3 regions of the Streptomyces sp. NPDC050145 genome follow, and region 2 is predicted to be linked to each of the others. Evidence: riboswitches for the same ligand, from Rfam matches in the RefSeq annotation. Region 2 holds a riboswitch; each other region holds the start of a gene.
The links. Region 2 has a riboswitch for cobalamin ahead of ACIBTU_RS00615 (ABC transporter substrate-binding protein). Riboswitches for the same ligand answer to the same signal wherever they lie in the genome.
Positions count from the first base shown of each region.

Region 1 (2,256 bases), on a different contig from region 2:
TGTGCGTGCGCCGCGCGTCCTCACCCGTGTTGTCGCGCAGCTCCAGGAACTCCTCGATGTCCGAGTGCCACGTCTCCAGGTACACGGCGGCGGCACCCTTGCGGCGCCCGCCCTGGTTCACGGCGGCGACGGACGCGTCGAGCGTCTTCAGGAACGGCACGATGCCGTTGGAGTACCCGTTCGTGCCCCGGATCAGCGAACCGCGGCTGCGGACGCGGGAGTACGAGAGACCGATGCCGCCGGCGTGCTTCGAGAGGCGGGCCACCTGGTGGTAGCGGTCGTAGATCGAGTCCAGCTCGTCGAGCGGGGAGTCGAGCAGGTAGCAGCTCGACATCTGCGGGTGCCGGGTGCCGGAGTTGAAGAGCGTGGGGGAGGAGGGCAGGTAGTCGAGCCGGCTCATCAGGCCGTACAGCGCGGCGACCTCGTCCAGGGCGCGGACCGTGTCGTCCTCCGCCAGGCCGCAGGCCACGCGCAGCAGGAAGTGCTGCGGCGTCTCGACGACCTTGCGGGTGATCGGGTGGCGCAGCAGGTAGCGGCTGAAGAGGGTGCGCAGGCCGAAGTAGCCGAAGCGGTCGTCGGCGTCCCGGTCGATCAGCGCGTCGAGCGCGGCGGCGTGCACGCGCACGAACTCGGCGGTGCGGTCCGCGATCAGGCCCTCGCGGTGGCCGACCGCGACCGAGCCGGTGAACGAGGTGACGCCCTGCGAGGCGGCCTCGGCCGCGACGGTGAGGGTGAGCAGGCGCGCCGCGAGCCGCGAGTAGGCCGGGTCCTCGGAGATCAGTCCGGCGGCCGCCTCGGTGGCGAGCTCGCGCAGCTCCGCCTCGTCGGCCCGGGCGGACCGGCCGCGCAGCGCCGCGGCGGCGACCCGGCCCGGGTCGGCGTCGGGCAGGTCGGCGGTCAGCTCGGTCAGCGTGCGCAGCAGCGCGGTGCCGGGGGCGTCGGCTTCGGCACGGACCGGGGCTGAGGCGGGATCGGCGGGCGCGATCGTCACTGGGGGGCTCTCCCTCGCTCGGCTCGGGGCCCGCGGGAAGGAGGAGTGGCCCGGGCGCGCACAGGGGGCGCCCGCGTCACCGGCCCGTTCCGCGAGGCCCTGACGTATCGACACCCGGGCCGGACGGCTCGGGTGCACCGTCGGCAGGTCTTCGGACTCACGTGAGGGGCCTTTGTGGCCTTACGTTCACCGTTGCGGGACAGTTCCGGACTTGCACCGGATTCCCCTGCGACGACAGCGAGAGCGAGCATACATGTTGTGCCCGGGCTTCCGCTCCGGGCCCACATGTTGTGTCGCGGTGACGGTCAGGCCACCCCGGGCTGCTTGAGGAGCGTGGTCACGAAGTCGGCCGTGAAGTCGCGCGGGCCGGTGCCGAGCGCGACCCGGCCGCGGTGTTCGGTGCGGGCGGCGACGAGCGGGGACTCGGCGTAGTAGGCGCGCGGGTAGTCGCTGTCGTAGGGGATGAACACGGTCTTGCCGCGGGTGAGTTCGCTCGCGCACTCCACGACGACGGTGCCGTCGGCGGCGGTGACGAACGACTCGTCGGCGCAGACCCCGACGGCGAGCGGGTCGTGCAGCGGGCTGCCCGCGGCCTCCGTGTACGCGTCCAGGTAGTAGCGCATCAGGCGGGCGGTCAGCGCCATGCCCTCGCCCGCGTCCTCCAGGACGGCCAGGTGGTCCTTGGTGAAGCGCCAGCCGTGCGTCGCGTCGAGCCCGACCATCGTGTACCGGATGCCCGAGGACACCACGAGGTCGACGGCGTCCGGGTCCGCCCAGGCGTTGAACTCGGCGACCGGCGTGATGTTCCCGGGCACCTCGGCGGCCCCGCCCATGAAGACGAGGTGCTTCACGCGCCGCGCGAAGTCCGGGTCCTCGGTGATCGCGAGGGCGACGTTGGTCAGCGGGCCCGTCGCGCACACGGTCAGCTCGCCCTCGTACTGGCGCGAGAGGCGGAGCATGGCCTGCGCCGAGGACTCGGTCTGCTCGGGGACGCTCGCGTCGGGCAGCCGCTCGGCGCCGAGGCCCTCCGCGCCGTGGAACTCGCCGGCCGCGGAGTACGGCAGCCGGGTCAGCGGGCGGCCCGCGCCCCGGTGCACGGGCACGTCGCCGTCGATGCCGAAGGCGCGGGCCAGCGCGCGGCCGTTGCGGAAGGTCTGGGAGGCGGGCACGTTGCCGCCGACGGTCGTGTAGGCCTTGAGGTCCCACAGGCCGGTGCCGAGCAGGTACTGGAGCGCGACGGCGTCGTCGATGCCGGGGTCGCTGTC
Region 1 is NZ_JBITJS010000010.1:321,895-324,150, forward strand. It holds gene ACIBTU_RS22120 (ribonucleoside-diphosphate reductase subunit alpha) at 1-991, opposite strand, end outside; cobalamin riboswitch at 1,116-1,259, opposite strand; gene ACIBTU_RS22125 (nucleoside hydrolase) at 1,297-2,256, opposite strand, start outside.
Region 1: it holds a riboswitch for cobalamin, as region 2 does, so the genes downstream of both, ACIBTU_RS22120 (ribonucleoside-diphosphate reductase subunit alpha) here and ACIBTU_RS00615 (ABC transporter substrate-binding protein) in region 2, are expected to answer to the same signal.

Region 2 (2,256 bases):
GGCCGAGGCGGAGGACGCGGTGCAGGAGGCGTACGCCCGCTGGTACGCGCTCCCCGACAGCCGCAGGCACGAGATCGCGTCGCCCGGCGCCTGGCTGACGACGGTGACCGGCCGGATCTGCCTGGACGTGCTCGGCTCGGCGCGTGCCCGGCGCGAGCGCTACGTGGGCGCGTGGCTGCCCGAGCCGCTCCCGGACCGGTCCGAGTGGGCGCACGGGCAGGGCGGCGACCTCGCCGAGCAGATGGTGCTCGACGAGTCCGTGAGCATGGCGTTCCTCGTCGTCCTGGAGTCGATGACGCCGGCGGAGCGGGTGGCGTTCGTGCTGCACGACGTGTTCCGGTATCCGTTCGCGGAGATCGCGGAGGTCCTCGGCCGGTCGTCGGCGGCCTGCAAGCAGTTGGCCGCCTCGGCGCGGCGGAGGGTGGGCGCCGCGCGCCCGGAGGACGTCGGCGCGCGGCAGGCGGAAGCGGTGCGGCAGGTCAGACGGGCCTGGGAGGCGAAGGACATCGCGGCGCTCGTCGGCCTGCTCGCCCCGTCCGCCGTGATGACCGCCGACGGTGGCGGCCTGGCCGGTGCCGCGCTGCGCCCGGTCGAGGGGGCGGCGCGCATCGCCTCGTACATGGTGGCGATCGCCGACAAGGCGCCGGGTCTGGAACTTCTGGAGCGTACGGTCAACGGCGCGCCGGGACTCGTCGCGCTCCGGGACGGTGTGGTGCTGACGGTGGCGGCGTTCGACCTCGCCGGGGGACGGGTCGCGCGGATCTGGGTGGTGCGCAATCCGGAGAAGCTGCGGGCCTGGTCGGGCGAGGACTGACGCGCCCTGCCGGGGTGGTGACGCCCTGTGATAGCTTCCCCAAGCCAGTCGTACCTTTGTGCGTACTTGTACGTACTCGGGTCAGGGAATCCGGTGCAAGACCGGAACTGACGCGCAGCGGTGAGGGCGACGGGCGGGGCAACTGCCACTGGGCCGGGGGGAACCGGGCCTGGGAAGGCGCTCCGTCCGGACGACCCCGAGTCCGAAGACCTGCTGGCGGCCCCGCCCGTGCACCCGGCGGGGCGGACCGTTGGCCGGCTCCGCGTTTGAGCCCTGGACGCTAAAGGATCTCCCGTGCCCTTCGCACGTCTCGCCCGCTTCTGTGCCCTCGTGCCGATCACCGCACTGCTGCTCACCGCCTGCGGATCCGGCGCCCCGTCGGAGCGCTCCGACGGTGCGTCCGGCGCCGGTGTCACGCTCACCAACTGCGGGCAGCGCGTGCACGTCGCGCACCCGCCGCGCCGCGCCGTCGCCCTCGACCAGGGCTCCGCCGAGATCATGCTGTCCCTCGGCCTCGCCGACCGGATGGCGGGCACCGGCACCTGGACCGACCCGGTGCGCGGGAACCTGGCGAAGGCGAACGCGAAGGTGCCGCGCCTCGCGGACCGCTACCCGTCGTTCGAGAAGGTCCTCGACACGGAACCCGACTTCGCCGCTGCCTCGTTCGGGTACACGCTCGGCAAGGGCGGCGTGGCGCCGCGCGCCTCTTTCGAGAAGCTCGGCGTGCCGACGTACCTGTCCCCCACCGACTGCGCGGACAAGGACAACAGCGGCGACGGCGACGGCGTCCGCACCGAGGCGCTGACCATGGACACGGTCTACGGCGAGATCCGGGACCTGGCACGGATCTTCGACGTGCGCGAACGCGGCGAGAAGCTGGTGGCGACGCTCAAGTCGCGGGTGCGGAAGGCCGCTTCGGGTGGCGATGCCGACGGCGTGCGCGTCCTGTACTGGTTCTCCGACTCCAAGTCGCCCTACATGGCGGGCTGTTGCGGAGCTCCCGGAGTCATCACGAACGCGCTCGGGGTGCGCAACGTCTTCGACGACACCCATGAGGAGTGGCCGCAGATCAACTGGGAGACGGTCGTGGACCGCGACCCGGACGTCCTGGTGATCGGCGATCTGACCCGGCGCTCGCAGTCGGCCGAGTCGGCGGCGCAGAAGATCAGGTTCCTGGAGTCCGACCCCGCGACGAAGAACATGAAGGCGGTCCGCGAGAAGCGGTACGTGCTGCTCAAGGGGCAGGACCTCAATCCGACGATCCGCACCGTGGACGGCGTGGAGAAGGTGGCGGCGGCGCTGCGCGCGTTCGGCCTCACCAAGTGACCCGGCCCCACCAAGTGCCCCGGCCTCACCAAGTGACCCGCCTGCGCCCGGCGTCGTACGCGGCGGCGGGCCTGCTCGCCCTGTGCGTCTCGGTCGCCGTGGCCATCACGATCGGG
Region 2 is NZ_JBITJS010000001.1:117,507-119,762, reverse strand. It holds gene sigJ (RNA polymerase sigma factor SigJ) at 1-814, shown strand, start outside; cobalamin riboswitch at 843-1,047, shown strand; gene ACIBTU_RS00615 (ABC transporter substrate-binding protein) at 1,109-2,140, shown strand; gene ACIBTU_RS00610 (FecCD family ABC transporter permease) at 2,173-2,256, shown strand, end outside.

Region 3 (2,256 bases), on a different contig from region 2:
GGGCGGTGTCGTCCGCTGGTCGACCGCCACCCGGATGTTCGTCGCGTGGGGTCTGACCCTGCCGGCGGCCGGTCTGGTCGGCGCGGGCGCCGAGTTCCTCACCCAGCAGGGCCCGTGGGGCATCGGCCTGACGGCCGCGCTGCTCATCGGCGGCGCCTCGGTCATCTGGGTGCTGTCCCGCCGCAACTCGGTCGACCAGCACAACGTGACGGCCGACGAGATCGGCACCGAGGCCCCCGCCGCGGAGCCCGCCGGTGTCGTCACGACCGCGATCGCCGCGGTCACGCCGCCGCCCACCGGTGCGCTCGCCGTCGAGGAGTCCCCGATGCCCGCCGCGGCCGCCTCGGTGGCCGACCCCGCGCGCGCCACGACCGGCGCCACGCTGTAAGGAAGCAGGACCAGCTATGAAGATCGACTGGGCGGCCCTCGGCTCCGTGTTCGGCGTCAGCCTCGTGGTGACCGTGGCCCTGGTGGGCCTGTTCACTCTCGGGATCGTCGGCCTCTCCAAGAAGGAGTCCGCGACGCGCGCGGGCGGTTCGGCGACGCTCGCCGTCTCCGGCGCCTACCTGTGCTTCGCGCTGTGCTCGGCGGCGGTCGCGTACGGGATCTTTCTGATCGTGGCCTGACCACGGTCGCAGCACTCCCTCGGCGGGGTGGGGACGCACGCGCGTCCCCACCCCGCCGACGTGTTGTGGACCTGGCCACACTCACCCGCCGCAGGTCAACAGCAAGTTGACGTGCCTTCGCGGAGCGTGGTGCACTTCCCTCGCCATATACGGCAGCAGCAGAGGAAGCCGGTGCGAATCCGGCGCGGTCCCGCCACTGTCAGCCCTCCCCCGGAGGGCGAGCCAGGAACTCACGCTGCCGGTCTCTTCGAACCAGGGCGTGGACACCCTGAGTGAGGACAACTACCGCCATGTTCGCCCCGCGCGGCGCACGGCGGGCCGAGCGCGTCTTCGCGTACGGCGCCGCCCTGGGTATCTTCAGCGACCTCCTGGTCGGCGATCCGCGCCGCGGGCACCCCGTCGCGGGCTTCGGCCGCGCCGCGGGAGCCGTCGAGCGCGTGCTGTGGCGGGACGATCGCGGCCGGGGCGCCCTGCACACGGCCGTGTGCGCCGGTGGCGCCGCCGCGCTGGGCGCGCTCGCCGCCCGTGCCGTACGCCGCTCCCCCGCCGCCTCGGTCGCACTGACCGCCGCCGCGACCTGGGCCGTGGTCGGCGGCACCTCGCTGGGCCGTGAGGCGCGGGCCGTGGGCTCCGCGCTGGAGGCCGGCGACGTGGAGCTGGCCCGGGAGCTGCTGCCCCGGCTGTGCGGGCGCGACCCCGAGGGCCTGGACGCCGACGGCATCGCGCGCGGCGTCGTCGAGTCGGTCGCCGAGAACACTTCCGACGCGGTCGTGGGCGCCCTGGTGTGGGGTGCCGTCGCCGGGGTGCCGGGGCTGCTCGCCTTCCGTGCCGTGAACACACTGGACGCGATGGTCGGTCACAAGTCGCCGCGCTACCGGCGCTTCGGCTGGGCCTCGGCCCGGCTCGACGACGTCGCCGGCTGGCCCGGCGCCCGGCTGACGGGCGTCCTCGCGGTGCTGACCGGCGGCCGCCCCCGGGACGCGGTGCGGGCCTGGCGGGCCGACGCGGAGCGTCACCCGAGCCCGAACGCGGGGGTCGTGGAGGCCTCGTTCGCGGGCGCGCTCGGGGTGCGTCTCGGCGGCACGCTGTCGTACGCGGGGCGGGTGGAGCACCGGCCGGTCCTCAACGAGCGGGGCCGGCCCGTACACGTACGTGATGTGGAGCGGGCCGCGCGGTTGTCGCGGCGCGTGAGTCTTTCGGCGTTGGGAGTCTGTGTGGGCGCGCGGTTGCTGTGGGGCCGTCGATGACGGGCGCGAGGAAGGGCGGCGGCCTGCTGGTCGCGGGCACCACCTCGGACGCCGGGAAGAGCGTGGTCACCGCGGGGATCTGCCGGTGGCTGGTGCGGCAGGGCGTGAAGGTCGCGCCGTTCAAGGGGCAGAACATGTCCCTGAACTCGTTCGTGACGCGTGAGGGCGCCGAGATCGGGCGGGCGCAGGCCATGCAGGCGCAGGCCGCCCGCGTCGAGCCGAGCGCGCTGATGAACCCGGTGCTGCTGAAGCCCGGCAGCGACCGGAGCAGCCAGGTCGTCCTGATGGGCAAGCCGGTGGGCGAGTTGAGCGCACGCGGCTACCACGGCGGGCGGCAGGCGGCCCTGCTGGACACGGTGGTGGGATGCCTGGAGGAGCTTCGG
Region 3 is NZ_JBITJS010000030.1:13,105-15,360, forward strand. It holds gene ACIBTU_RS37710 (anion permease) at 1-388, shown strand, start outside; gene ACIBTU_RS37715 (hypothetical protein) at 405-626, shown strand; cobalamin riboswitch at 735-878, shown strand; gene ACIBTU_RS37720 (cobalamin biosynthesis protein) at 917-1,873, shown strand; gene ACIBTU_RS37725 (cobyric acid synthase) at 1,870-2,256, shown strand, end outside.
Region 3: it holds a riboswitch for cobalamin, as region 2 does, so the genes downstream of both, ACIBTU_RS37720 (cobalamin biosynthesis protein) here and ACIBTU_RS00615 (ABC transporter substrate-binding protein) in region 2, are expected to answer to the same signal.